Regions from separate parts of the Streptomyces sp. GbtcB7 genome, predicted to be linked through region 2. Evidence: riboswitches for the same ligand, from Rfam matches in the RefSeq annotation. Region 2 holds a riboswitch; each other region holds the start of a gene.

Region 1 (4,610 bases), on a different contig from region 2:
CTGGCCCGGAGCCAGCCGGACCTGGACGCTCCCGGGAACGGTGTCCCAGAGATGGAACCCGCCCTGCGAGGTCCAGTCGGCGCCCACGACGTTTCCGTCGGCGCCGACGATGCGGTACTGGACCGTGGCGGACTCGCACGCCCCGGTGGTCGTGGCACTGGCCACCCCCGCACCGAGCAGGGGCACGGCGGTGGTGGCGAATGCGGTTGCGGCGAGCACAGCCAGAGTTCTGGAGTGTTGCGAACGCGACAAGATGAGCCTCTGTGAAATCGAGAGTGTGGGAGGTGATGGCGCGCGAGTGACCGAAGCGGACGGCAGAACTGGATGACCCGACGCAGGAACCGGCGGCAGGCATGCCACCCAAGCCACTCGTGTCGCTTCGCTCACTTCAGACGCGGCGAAGCGAGCTGGATTCTTCCAACTTTTAACAACTCCCGTCAATCCTTCACGGGTTGGCCACTTCCTCCACGGAACACACCCCGGCGGTAGGGGACTTACGACACGAGAAGGCCCCCGGATGGTTCCGGGGGCCCTCACTCGTGTGGCGGTTCGTGTCAGCTGGGGACGGCGACCCGTCCGCTCGCGGCGGCCGTCACCGGCTTGGGATTCAGCAACCGCTCGGCCAACTCGCCGAAGACCAGGCCGAATCCGCCCCACAGGACGGTCTGGATGGCCAGTGCGGAAAGACGGAACCGCCACAGCAGGGTGGCCGGGAAGTCCTTCGGCACCTCGTTGATGACCGGCAGGAACGCGTACGCCAGACCGATCACGACGGCGAAGGCGGCCACCGCGCCAACGGTGGCGTACCAGGTGCCGATCCTGGGTGCCAGACGCTTGCCCAGGATGGTGGCGGCGATCGCGAGGAGCACGCTGAGCACCATCATCAGGAAGTACAGGGTGGTCCGCTTGCCGATGGTGTCGGCGTTGCCGACCGACGGCGGGTTGGCCGGGTACTTCAGGAACGGCACCACGTACACGGCCAGCAACGCGCAGCCGGACAGCAGCAGTGCGGTCGCCCGCGGGCTGAAGCGGCCGACGCGGCCGAGCGCGAAGGAGAAGGCGAGCGCGGCGATGCCGCCGAAGGCGACGCCGTAGACCAGGACGCCGGTGGCGAGACCGGCGGTGGACTGCAGAGAGCGGGAGACGATCTCCATCTCGTGCTCGTGGGAGTGGGCCTCCTCGAAGCTGATCGCGCTGTCGACGTTCGGCTCACCGAGGAAGTAGGCGGCAACCAGGGCGAGCAGGCCGGCACCGAGGCCGGCCAGCATGCCCCGCACGAGCAGATTTCTTACCGTTGCGGAGTTCATGGCAGTGCTGGGGTTCCCCTCGGTCAGTGGCAGGGGAAGCCCAGAAGGTGGCGGGCGTCGTGGACCCACTCGTGGACGTCCGAGCCGGAGACGACGGAGGTGGCGCCCTGTTCGGCACCGACGAAGTACAGCAGGACGAGCATCAGGATGCCGAAGAAGACCGCCCACGGAGCTATCGCCTTGAGCGGCAGCTTGGCGGGGACGACGGGGGTGGTGGTTGTCGGCTGGGCGACGGTCTGCGCCATGGCAGGGCCTCCTCGGGAGTTCGCGTCCCATCTCGGTGGTGCACTGGACGACGGCTACGGGTCTGACTCACGCGAGGCCCCAGCGTGCTGGAGCCTCTCGTTCACAGTGGCGCGACCGTGCCGGTTTCCCACCGGCTTCCGTCTTGCCGTCATCGATATCGCACCGACCGTACCGCGTGTCGGGTGCGGGGCCAAGACCGCCCCACCTGGCGTGATCTTCCTCTCGCACCAGGTGGCCGGTCCCCGGTGAACAGCGGGTCAGCAGTGGCGGAACCCAGCTGAGTTCGGAGCCCCGGCCTCGCTCTCAGACCGAGGGGGACCGGTCCGCGTCCTGGGACTCGGGCGTGTCCGTCGTACGACCGAGCTTCTGTGCCTCCTCCAGCGTGCGAGCCCCGCGGAGGGGGGAGAACGTGAGCCAGAAGGAGACGACGAGGTAGGAGACCCCGACGGCCCACAGGGCCCTGCCGGGTGACAGGACGTCGGCCAGGGCACCGCCGACGACGGCTCCCAGAGGCAGCGTCCCCAGGGCGACAAGGCGATAGCTCGCGGTCACCGCGCCGATCTGGTGCTCCGGCGGAATGGCCTGCCGCAGGCTGACGGCGAACACGTTGAACAGGGCGACACCGAAGCCGTTCACCATCATGGCGACCGACGCGAGCACGGCGACGTACCCGCCGACCTGGCTGACGGCGGGTACGAGCAGCAGACCCACCGCGGCCAGTACCGCACCCAGCGCCAGCACACCGCCGACGGCCCAGCGTCGGGTGAGCCGGGTGGCGCAGAGCGAACCGATCAGGGCCCCCACACTGCCGATGCCGGTGATCACGCCCACGGTGGTGCCGCTCATGTCGAGGTCACGGACGGCGAACACCAGGAAGACGGTCAGAAAGGCCTTCTCGTGCAGGTTCGACAGGCCCGCCTGAACGCACAGGTCCCGGATCGGGCGCAGGGACCACGTGTAGCGCAGCCCGGAGCCGATCGCCCTCAGCGCCGACTCACGAGGCTGTTCGGGGGCCTTGACGCCCCGCAGCAGCAGACCGCTCACGGCGGCACCGGCGGAGCACGCGGCGGCCACCGTCAGGGTCGGCGACACCCCCAACTGGCCGACGAGGAAGCCGGCCGCGGCCGGACCGGCGAGGGTGCTGACCGAATACGTCGCCTGGTGCAGGCCGTTGGCCGCGGCGATGGAGTTCAGCGGCAGGAGCCTGGGCAGCGTGGACTGGTAGGCGACTTCGTAGAAGACGGTGGCGACACCGATCACGGCGGCGGCGACGACAAGTTGGCCGAAGTTCAGCCCGTCGGCCGCCTGGAACGCGGCGAGCACCGCAAGCGCCGCGCCATGGGCGACACTCGCGGTGACGAGGGTGCGCCGCGGCGGATACCGGTCGACCATGACACCGGCGATCAGCGAGAGCACCACGACGGGGACGAACTGCACCGCCGAGACGAGTCCCACGCCCGTGCCGTCGGCATGGAGGTAGGTGACCGCGATCAAGGGTAGGAGAAAACTGGTCAGCTGTCCGCCGAAATGCGCCGAGGTTTCTCCGAGCCAGATGTTGCGGAAGTCTTTGTTGTCCGCGATCAGGATTCGAATATCCTTGTCGAATATGGCCACCGCAACCCCCGGTCAAGTCTTCATGAAAAAAATCACGGCAACGCTAGCATGGCGCACCATGGTCCGCTAGCGTGCGGGTGGATGTCGTTGTTGCACCCCATTCACGGTAACAGGAGTCGCGGAATGTACGACCATTCAGGACTTATCGCCGAGGAAGTCGAACTGCTCCCGTCCGAGGAAGATGTCCGGCTTTATTCGGAGCGTGGCTGGTATTTGTCCGAGAAGCTGCTCACCGACGCCGAAGTGGACGCCCTGACCGACGCGAGCGAGCGCTACTACGCTGGTCAGCACGATCGGGAACTTCCGACACGGCCGGACCGACTGGCCGACTGGACCCCCGCCGACGGAGATGTCCAACGCAACAACGACTACATCCACTACCAGGACGAAACGATGAGGAAAATCCTAAGGAAACCCATCGTCGGGGCGGTGGCCGCCCGCTTGGCACAGACGCCTTCAATACGCGTCTTCCAGGCCACCCTGATCTACAAGCCGCCCATCGCCGAGGAGAAGTCGAACATTGTCTCCTGGCACTTCGACAAGTATTTCTGGCCCACCTGCTCTTCGGACGAAATGCTCACCGCCTTCATTCCGTTCCACGACTGCACCGAGGAGTCGGGCACGATCACCATGGTGAACGGAAGCCACCGCTGGCGGCATCGGCATGGCGCCGCCCGGCCGGTCGGTGATCCTCGGGATGTGGGACGCGACTATCTCCTGAACGGTGACGCGGAGCGAAACGGCGCCGTGGTCGAGAAGGTTCCGGTGCACATTCCCAAGGGACACATGACTTTCCACCACTGCCTCCTCTACCACGGCAGCGGCGCCAACCGCAGTCCGCGGCCGCGCCGGGCCATCTCGTTCCATCTCCAGGACGGGACGAACGCCTACCGCGACCACACCTTGTCCGACGGCCGGCAGGAGCCCTACAAACACGACTTCCTGGTCCGCAGGACTCCCGCCGGTCAACCGGACTACTCCGACCCGGAGTTCTGCCCGGTGCTGTGGCCCGTCCGCGAACCCGACGGCCCGGAGGCCTCCCTCACAGGGGAGTGACGCGGGTCAGGTCCCATTCCTCCTCGCTCATGCCGGCGCCCGCCTCCGCACGGACCGCGTCGGCGAGAGCCTGGTCCGCCACCGTGTCCCGTCGCAGTCCGGCGGGCGCGGTGGCCGGCAGGGGAACGACGGCCGCCCACAGGGGGTGCAGCGAGGCCCCCCGGTGAACCTTCGCCTTCAGGGCGGAGGGCCCGAGGTGGAGCGTGGTCATCGCGTTGCGCTCCATGTGGTGGAGCGGTTCGTAGTACACGGCGTTGAAGTACTCGTAGGCGTTGCGCGTCCGCTCGTAGTCGAAGCCGGCCACCCGGGCGTAGAAGGTGTCCCGCCAGGCGAAGCACAGGCTGGCGCCGACCAGTTCCCCCTTCTCGTCGACGCAGCGGAACACGG
Region 2 (4,610 bases):
GGCAGATTGCCGGGGCCGCCGCCGGTCGGATGCGTCGGCTCGGTCGTTTTGTCGGACACAGCAACCAGTCTGGACGGATCATGACCGGCTCCGGCGACGGTCCGAGAACTCGGACAGAAGAGCGTCGGCACCTCGACAGTTCCGGGCACCTTTCGACGAGATGCGATCAACTCCCTGTTGGTGAGGGTGCGGCGGTCTTCGTTCGGAGATCGTCGGGTGATGGGCACGAGGGAGCAGGGGCAGCGAGATCGACGAGAACGCCAAGAAGACCAAGGACATCAAGAACAGCGGGATCGGCCGGAGCGGCGGGAACGCCGGATGCTGCTCGCGCCGCTCGTCATCTGTCTGCTGATCGCCGTCCCGGATCTGCTCTTCGACCGGGTACCGCCACTCATCACCCTGCTGCTCATCGGCCCGCTGCTGGCCTGCGCCCGGCTCGATGTCCGGCACACCGTGCTGGTGTGCTGTTGGTCGGCCGTCCTGGGCCTGGCCATGGGGGTCGGCAACGACGCGGTGCCGAGCACCGGCTTCGGCATCCGCTGGGGCGGACTCCTCGTCGGCTGCGCGCTCACCGTGTACGCGGCCCGGCAGCGGGACCGCCTCCGCGACCGGCTGGCGCGGGCCCACGAGGTGGCCCGGGTCACCCAGACGGCGATCCTGCGGCCCATCTCCCGTACCTTCGACGGCACCCGGGTCTGTACCCGGTACCACAGCGTCTCCCACGAATCGGCCGTCGGCGGCGACCTGTACGACGTCGCGGTGACGCCGTACGGCCTGCGGGTCCTCGTCGGCGACGTACGCGGCCACGGCGTCGAGGGGCTCCGGCTGGCCGCCGACACCATCACGGCCTTCCGTGAACTCGCCTACACCTCGCCCGACCTGACGACCCTCACCGCCGAACTCGACGCCCTTCTCACCCCCGAACTGGGCCCCGAGGACTTCGTCACCGCGGTGCTCGCCGAGTTCGCGCCCGGCGAGGTGCGGCTCGTCAACTGCGGCCATCCGCCCCCGCTGCGCTCCGGCCGGCGCATCGAACTCCTCGAACCCCTCGTCCCCACCACGCCGTTGGGCCTCGGTCCCGATCCGCGCCAGTACCGCGTCCGGCTCCAGCCCGGCGACCGGCTGCTCCTCTACACCGACGGCCTCACCGAGGCCCGTGACGCGGAGGGCGCCCACTTCCCCCTCCTCGGCGAGGCGGCGCTCGCCCTGCGCGAGCCGCTCCCCGACGACGCCCTGCGAGTCCTGCACGCCCGCCTGCTCGCCCACACCGGCACCGCCCTCGCCGACGATCTCGCCCTGGTCCTGTGCCAGCCCACGGAGGCAACGATTCCGGCAGCCGTGCCGTGACCGATGCCGTTGATGCGAGACATCTGGCGCCACACCACTCAGTGAAGCAACGCCCGGATCAACTCCTCGGCATCCCCGAGGAGTTGGACCTCATGTGCGCTCATGGTCGGATTGGCGGCCCGCCGCACCCGCGCCTCCGCAAGCCCCTGCCGCGTCACCCGGTCCGCGTTCCCGTCGAGCATCGCGACCAGCGTCTCGCGGGCCAACTCCGCGTAGACCTCACCACCGACGGCGACCTGCGCGAGGATCACGGCGGACATGCCCCAGTCCAGGCCGGGCGGCCCGTCCTCGGCGTTGGACCAGTCGATGACCTTCGGGCCGTCCGGGGTGAGCATCACGTTGTCCGGGTGCAGATCCAGGTGCAGTACGCGGACGCCCGCGTCGCCGGAACCCCGACCGGGCACGGCGTGCAGCGCGCGCAGCAGTCCGGCAAGCACGCCACCACCCTCCCGCGCGCCGATCTCCCCCGCCTCGAACGCCGCCAGCATGGTCGGCCCCGAAAGCCGCTCCATCACCATCTCGGTCCGGCTCGCCGCCCGCACGGCCGGCACCGGATACCCGTGCCCCCGCACGTACTCCATCACCGCCGCCTCGGCCGCCGCGTCCCCCCACCCGTCCCGATCCCGCCGCACCACCCAGCCCCGCTCCCCCTCCACCTCGAAGACATCCGCCGAACGCCCCGAACCGATCAGTCTCCCCGTCCGCATGCCGCCGAACCTATCCACCGTCGCAGCCACTCCTCAGGCGGTTCCTACGGGCCGGTACAGTGAGCAGGTCGTCATCACACCCGTACGCGGAGAAGCCGGTGCAATTCCGGCGCTGACCCGCAACCGTGAACCACCTGCGCGAAGCCGCACGGTGGTGAGCCGGATCGCCTCGTCCGGGACGTGACCGGCTCGTGCCACCGGCAGCCCGTCGGTGGCCGGCACCGTCGAGGGATACGGGGCCGGAGCCGCTCGGGGCCAAGCCTGCGCCCGGTGCTGCCCGGCTCCCGCAGGGAGAGTCATGATTGTTCGCCGCAGCGCCGCGGTACTGGCCGCCACCGTAGTGATCGGCACGGCCCTGGCGCCGGCCGCCGTGGCCGAGGGCGCCTCGCCTTCGCCCGCCCCGGCGATACCCTCCGGCCTCTACGGCACCTCCGACCCCACGTACGACGGCGTCTGGCGGCAGTCCCTCGCACTGCTCGCCCAGCACACCGTCGGTGTGAAGCCCGCGGCGAAGGCCGTCGACTGGCTGGCCGGGCAGCAGTGCGCGAACGGGGCGTTCGCGGCGTACCGCGCCGACGCGTCGGCGAAGTGCGACGCCAAGACGATGGTCGACACCAACAGCACCTCGGCGGCCGTGCAGGCCCTCGCCGCGCTCGGCGGCCACGGCGGCGAGACGGGCAAGGCCGTCGCATGGCTGAAGTCCGTGCAGAACAAGGACGGCGGCTGGGGCTACACGGCGGGCGGCGCGAGCGACGCGAACTCCACGTCCGTGGTGATCGGGGCGCTGGCGGCGGTGGGCACGAAGCCGGCGGACGTCTCCAAGGACGGCAAGTCGCCGTACGACGCCCTCGTGAAGCTGTCGATCCCGTGCGGCGGGGCCGACGGGGGCGCGTTCGCCTACCAGCCGGACAAGAAGGGCAAGCTCGCGGCCAACGCGGACGCGACGGCGGCGGCCGTGGTCGGAGCCCTGGGCAAGGGCCTCGCCGGTGCGCCCCTGAAGCCCGTGGCCGACCCCCTCTCCTGCGGGACCGCCGACAGCGCCGAGCGGGCGGCCCAGAACGGTGCCGCGTACCTCGTCAAGGCACTCGCCAAGGACCAGCACCTCACGTCGGTGATGCCCGGCGCCAAGAACCAGCCCGACTACGGCAACACGGCGGACGCGGTCGTCGCGCTCGCGACCGCCGGACACGGCGACAAGGCGGCCGACGCGATGCGCTGGCTGGAGACCCACTCCGCGCAGTGGGCCGAGCAGTCCGGACCCGCCGCGTACGCGCAGCTCGTCCTCGCCGCCGACGCGGCGACGTTCGACCCGCGCGACTTCGGCGGCCAGGACCTCGTCAAGCAGCTCGACGCCACCGGCCCCGCGCCCGCGTCCCTCCCGACCGAGCCCACGGCCTCCGCGTCCGCCGCGGAAGCCGCGAAGAAGCAGGACGACAGCGGCGTCAGCGTCTGGTGGATCATCGGCGTCGGTCTCGTCGGGGGTATCGGCATCGGCTTCCTGATCAGCGCCCGCAACAAGAAGCAGCAGCCGTGAGCCGCCGTCGGACGTGCGCGCTGGTCCTGTCCCTGCTCCTGCTCGTACTCGGCGGCGCGGGACAGGCCCGGGCCGTCGGCTACCGCTACTGGTCGTTCTGGGACCTGACCGGCGGGAAGTGGAATTACGCGACGCAGGGCCCGTCGACCGCGCGACCGTCCGACGGCGATGTACAGGGCTTCCGATTCGCGGTGAGCGCGGACTCGCAGGACGCCTCCAAGCCGCGCGGCCACGCCGACTTCGCGTCCATCTGCGCGAAGACGCCCGCCCAGGCGGGCCACAAGCGGGTGGCCCTCGTCATCGACTCCGGCACGACCGCGGACGCCCCGGGCGGTGAGACGCCGCCCGCACCGCGGACGGTCTGCGCCCGCGTCCCCGCCGACGCGACCACGGCCGAGGCCCTCGCGACGGTCGCCAAGCCTCTCCGCTACGACACCAACGCCCTCCTGTGCGCCATCGCGGGCTACCCGGGGACGGGCTGCGGCGACCAGGTCACGACCCCGCACACCCCGAGCCCCACCACCGCCAAAGCCAAGTCCACGTCCGAGCCGACCCGGCACGGCCCGTCGCTCGGCCTGCTCGCGGGAGTCGTCGCGGTCGCCGCCCTCGGCGGGGCGGCAGTCTGGCAGACCCGCCGCCGCCGGCCCTGAGTACGGCGACCGACGATGACACGCGCACCGAAGGCACACCGTTCCAACGCCCTCCCCCCAGGAGCCTGGTGGATCTGGGCCCTGGGCCTGGGAACCGCCGCCTCCCGCACCACCAACCCCCTCCTGCTCGCCCTCCTCATAGCCGTGGCCGGTTACGTGGTGGCCGCCCGCCGGACCGACGCCCCCTGGGCCCGCTCCTACACCGCGTTCGTCAAACTCGGCATCGCGGTCCTCGGCATCCGGCTGGCGTTCGCCGTCTTCCTCGGCTCCCCCATCCCCGGCACCCACCTCCTCGTCACCCTCCCCGAACTCCCCCTCCCCCACTGGGCCCAGGGCATCCGTGTCGGCGGCCGGGTCACCGCCGAGGGCCTG
Region 3 (4,610 bases), on a different contig from region 2:
CAACGGCGGCGCCTGGCGCGCGGACGGCTGGACGCTGCCGCCCGCGCTCGACATGGAGTACAACCCGTACGACAAGAAGCACAAGTGCTACGGCCTGAGCAAGGCCGGGATCGTGAGGTGGATCCAGGCGTTCAGCGACGAACTCGAACGGGAGACCGGCCGCCGTCCCGTCATCTACACGACCACCCACTGGTGGAACACCTGCACCGGCGGCAGCGGCGCCTTCGCCGCGAACCACGCCCTCTGGCTCGCCCGCTACGACTCGGCGGACACGGGCGCGTTGCCGGCCGGCTGGTCGACGTGGACGTTCTGGCAGTACGACAACAGCGGCACGCTCCCGGGTGACCAGAATCTCTTCAACGGATCCATGACCCGGCTCAAGCAGTTCGCCGCGGGCTAGAAGCCCTCGAACACCCCCAGGCGGAACCCGATATTCCGCCTCCGTTCGAACATCTGGTAAACCGTCGGGCCGCCCCTCCCGCACACTGGTCATCACGAGCGGAGGGGCGGTCCACCGTTTGATACACCCCAGCGCCCGCCCCAGTTCACCTTCCGTTCACTCAGGTTGCCTACGGTCCACCTGCCACTGACGTCAAACAGAAGCCTGGGTAAATGGAACACATCACGCTCCTCCTCGGAATCGTGATCGTCACCGCTCTCGTGTTCGATTTCACGAACGGTTTCCACGACACTGCCAACGCGATGGCGACCACCATCTCGACCGGCGCTCTGAAGCCCAAGACGGCGGTGGCCATGTCCGCCGTGCTGAACCTCGTCGGCGCGTTCCTCTCCGTGGAGGTCGCCAAGACGATCTCCGGCGGGATCATCAACGAAGAGGGCATACGCGTCCAAGTGATCTTCGCGGCGCTCGTCGGCGCCATCCTCTGGAATCTGCTGACCTGGCTTCTGGGTCTGCCCTCCAGTTCCTCCCACGCACTGTTCGGCGGCCTGATCGGCGCCGCGGTCATGTCGGCCGGCTGGTCGTCGGTGAACGGCTCGACCGTCGTCACCAAGGTGCTGATCCCCGCGGTCGCCGCGCCCATCGTGGCCGGACTCGCCGCGATGCTGGCCACCCGGCTGACGTACCGGATCGGCAACCGCGCCGACGAGAAGGCGACCGCCAAGGGCTACCGCGCCGGCCAGATCGCCTCCGCCGGCCTGGTCTCCCTGGCGCACGGCACGAACGACGCCCAGAAGACGATGGGCATCATCACTCTCGCCCTGGTCACCGGCGGCGTCATCGCCCCGGGCTCGAACCCCCCGCTGTGGGTCATCGTCTCGGCCGGTACGGCCATCGCGCTCGGCACGTACCTGGGCGGCTGGCGCATCATCCGCACCATGGGCAAGGGCCTCACGGACCTCGCGCCGCCGCAGGGCTTCGCCGCCCAGACCAGCGCCGCGACGGCCATCCTGGCCTCCTCGCACATCGGCTTCTCCCTCTCCACCACCCAGGTGTGCTCCGGCGCCGTGATGGGCTCGGGCATCGGCCGCAAGGGCGGCGTGGTCCGCTGGTCGACCGCGACGCGGATGTTCGTCGCCTGGGGCCTGACCCTGCCGGCCGCCGGTCTGGCCGGCGCCTCCGCCGAGTTCCTGACCAAGCAGGGCACCTGGGGCATCGTCCTCACCGGCGCGCTGCTCGTCGCCGGCGCCGGCACCATCTGGAAGCTCTCCCGCCGTCAGCCGGTCACCGTCGACAACGTCAACGACGTCGACGCCGAACCCGCGGGCGTCGTCACCGCAGCGATCGCCGCCGTCACCCCGCCGCCCGCGGGCCCCGTCACCGGCGACCTGTCCGGCGACCTGAAGACCACCATCCCGTCCCCGGACGCGGAGCCCACCCGCCCGGCCACGGTGTAAGGACAGAACAGCATGCACATCGACTGGGCAGCCCTCGGCTCCGTCTTCGGAGTCAGCCTCGTGACCACCGTCGGCCTCGTCGGCCTCTTCACCCTCGGCATCGTCGGCCTCTCCAAGCGCGAGTCCGCGTCCGCCCAGGGCGGCTCCGCGACCCTCGCGGTCACCGGCGCGTACGTCTGCTTCGCGGCGTGCGCCGCGGCGGTGGCGTACGGCATCTTCCTGATCGTCGGCAAGTAACCCAAAACGGGCACCACTTCGCGTGGGGTGCGGGACGGATCACCGTCCCGCACCCCACCTGTATGTGGGCCTTCGCACACTCTCCCCGCGCAGGTCAACAGCAAGTTGACGGGTCTTCCAACCCGTGGTGGACTGCCGGAGCCAAGTACGGCGACAGAAGAGGAAGCCGGTGTGAATCCGGCGCGGTCCCGCCACTGTGACCGGGGAAGGAACTCCCCGGGAGCCAGGAACTCTCCCCGCCGGTCTCGTCGAACCAGGGCGCGGACACCCTGAGTGAGGACATAACGCCATGCGCGGCTGCCCAAGTGCCCTGCGAGCGACGGTTCCACCCGACCTGACGGTCGGCTGACCCCGTGCGTGCCGATCGCGTCTTCGCGTACGGCGCCGCCGCCGGACTCCTCGGTGACCTGTTGCTCGGCGATCCCCGCCGGGGGCATCCGGTCGCCGTGTTCGGGCGGAGCGCGGCAGCCGTGGAGCGGGTGCTGTGGCGGGACCACCGCGGGTGGGGCGCGCTGCACACCGCCGTGTGTGTGGGAGGTGCCGCCGGACTCGCCGCCGTCGCTTCCCGTGCCGTACGCCCCTCACGTGCCGCGTCCCTCGCGCTGACGGCCGCCGCCACCTGGGCCGTCGTCGGGGGCACCACGCTCGGGCGGGAGGCCCGGGCGATCGGTGACGCCCTCGCGGACGGGGAGATCGAGACGGCCCGGGAGCGGCTGCCGCATCTGTGCGGGCGCGATCCCCAGGCCCTCGGCGCCGACGGCATCGCGCGCGCCGTCGTCGAGTCCGTCGCCGAGAACACCTCCGACGCCGTGGTGGGCGCCCTGGTGTGGGGTGCCGTGGCCGGAGTCCCGGGGCTCGTGGGCTTTCGGGCCGTCAACACCCTTGACGCCATGGTCGGTCACAGGTCGCCCAGGTACCGGCGGTACGGGTGGGCCTCGGCTCGGCTCGACGACGTCGCCGGGTGGCCGGGGGCTCGTCTCACGGCCGTGCTCGCCGCCCTCGCGGGTGACAGTCCCCGAGGGGCCGTACAAGCCTGGCGCGCCGACGCCGTCAAGCATCCGAGTCCCAACGCCGGGCCCGTGGAGGCCTCGTTCGCGGGGGCGCTCGGGGTGCGCCTGGGCGGCACCCTCTCCTACGGCGGGCGCGTCGAGCACCGGCCCGAACTCAACGGCGCCGGGCGCGCCGTGCACGTCGACGACATCGAGCGGGCCGTACGCCTGTCACGGCGTGTCGGCTGGCTCGCCCTCGGCGTGAGCGCCGGCGGGCGGCTGCTCGTACAGAGGCTTCTCAGGAAGGGGCGTACGTCATGAGCGGCGGGCTGCTCGTCGCCGGAACCACCTCCGACGCGGGCAAGAGCGTCGTGACCGCCGGGATCTGCCGGTGGCTGGTGCGCCACGGCGTCAAGGTCGCGCCCTTCAAGGCGCAGAACATGTCCCTGAACTCGTTCGTGACGCGCGAGGGCGCCGAGATCGGGCGCGCGCAGGCCATGCAGGCGCAGGCCGCCCGGGTGGAGCCGACCGCGCTCATGAACCCCGTGCTGCTCAAGCCGGGCAGCGACCGGAGCAGTCAGGTCGTCCTCATGGGCAGGCCCGTGGGCGAGATGACCGCGCGCGGGTTCTTCGGGGGGTCTGGGGGGTCGTCCCCCGGGGAAAGGCTGCACGGGGGGCGGCAGGAAGCCCTCCTCACCACCGTGCTGGACTGTCTCGCCGAGTTGCGGGGCACGTATGACGCGGTGATCTGTGAGGGGGCCGGCAGTCCTGCCGAGATCAATCTGCGGCGGACCGACATCGTGAACATGGGGATCGCGCGCAATGCGCGGCTGCCCGTGCTCGTCGTCGGCGACATCGACCGCGGGGGTGTGTTCGCCTCGTTCTTCGGGACGGTCGCGCTGCTGTCGCGGGAGGACCAGGAGTTCGTCGCCGGGTTCCTCGTCAACAAGTTCAGGGGGGACGTCTCCCTGCTGGAGCCGGGGCTCGACATGCTCCACGGCCTCACCGGGCGGCGTACGTACGGCGTCCTGCCGTTCCGGCACGGCCTCGGCATCGACGAGGAGGACGGGCTGCGGGTGTCGTTGCGGGGAGCGGTCCGGGAGTCCCAGGTGACCTCCCCCGTCGGCGAGGACGTACTGCGCGTCGCCGTCTGCGCGATCCCGCTGATGTCCAACTTCACGGACGTGGACGCGCTGGCCGCCGAGCCGGGCGTCGTCGTGCGGTTCGTGGACCGGGCCGAGGAGCTGGCCGACGCCGACCTCGTCGTCGTCCCCGGGACCCGGGGGACGGTGAAGGCGCTGGAGTGGCTGCGCGAGCGCGGACTCGCGGACGCCATCCTGCGCAGAGCCGCCGAGGGGCGGCCCGTGCTGGGCATCTGCGGCGGTTTCCAGGTCCTCGGCGAGCACATCGAGGACGAGGTCGAGTCGCGCGCCGGCCAGGTCGACGGGCTCGGACTCCTGCCGGTCCGTGTGCGGTTCGCACGCGAGAAGACCCTGACCCGGCCCGTCGGGGAGGCGCTCGGCGAGC

The links. Region 2 has a riboswitch for cobalamin ahead of KVT44_RS02035 (prenyltransferase/squalene oxidase repeat-containing protein). Riboswitches for the same ligand answer to the same signal wherever they lie in the genome.
Region 1: linked by a shared signal. The riboswitch ahead of KVT44_RS27955 (CbtB-domain containing protein) and the one ahead of KVT44_RS02035 (prenyltransferase/squalene oxidase repeat-containing protein) in region 2 are both predicted to bind cobalamin.
Region 3: linked by a shared signal. The riboswitch ahead of KVT44_RS35845 (cobalamin biosynthesis protein) and the one ahead of KVT44_RS02035 (prenyltransferase/squalene oxidase repeat-containing protein) in region 2 are both predicted to bind cobalamin.

Annotation. Positions count from the first base shown of each region.
Region 1 is NZ_JAGXJM010000018.1:105,253-109,862, reverse strand. Features, by position in the region: gene KVT44_RS27965 (hypothetical protein) at 1-219, opposite strand, end outside; gene KVT44_RS27960 (CbtA family protein) at 555-1,307, opposite strand; gene KVT44_RS27955 (CbtB-domain containing protein) at 1,331-1,552, opposite strand; cobalamin riboswitch at 1,587-1,735, opposite strand; gene KVT44_RS27950 (MFS transporter) at 1,857-3,167, opposite strand; gene KVT44_RS27945 (phytanoyl-CoA dioxygenase family protein) at 3,291-4,223, shown strand; gene KVT44_RS27940 (GNAT family N-acetyltransferase) at 4,210-4,610, opposite strand, start outside.
Region 2 is NZ_JAGXJM010000001.1:452,761-457,370, reverse strand. Features, by position in the region: gene KVT44_RS02050 (hypothetical protein) at 1-59, opposite strand, end outside; gene KVT44_RS02045 (PP2C family protein-serine/threonine phosphatase) at 319-1,347, shown strand; gene KVT44_RS02040 (phosphotransferase family protein) at 1,386-2,054, opposite strand; cobalamin riboswitch at 2,103-2,241, shown strand; gene KVT44_RS02035 (prenyltransferase/squalene oxidase repeat-containing protein) at 2,353-3,588, shown strand; gene KVT44_RS02030 (SCO2322 family protein) at 3,585-4,238, shown strand; gene KVT44_RS02025 (CbiQ family ECF transporter T component) at 4,254-4,610, shown strand, end outside.
Region 3 is NZ_JAGXJM010000026.1:117,744-122,353, reverse strand. Features, by position in the region: gene KVT44_RS35860 (lysozyme) at 1-400, shown strand, start outside; gene KVT44_RS35855 (inorganic phosphate transporter) at 613-1,857, shown strand; gene KVT44_RS35850 (hypothetical protein) at 1,870-2,094, shown strand; cobalamin riboswitch at 2,206-2,348, shown strand; gene KVT44_RS35845 (cobalamin biosynthesis protein) at 2,448-3,404, shown strand; gene KVT44_RS35840 (cobyric acid synthase) at 3,401-4,610, shown strand, end outside.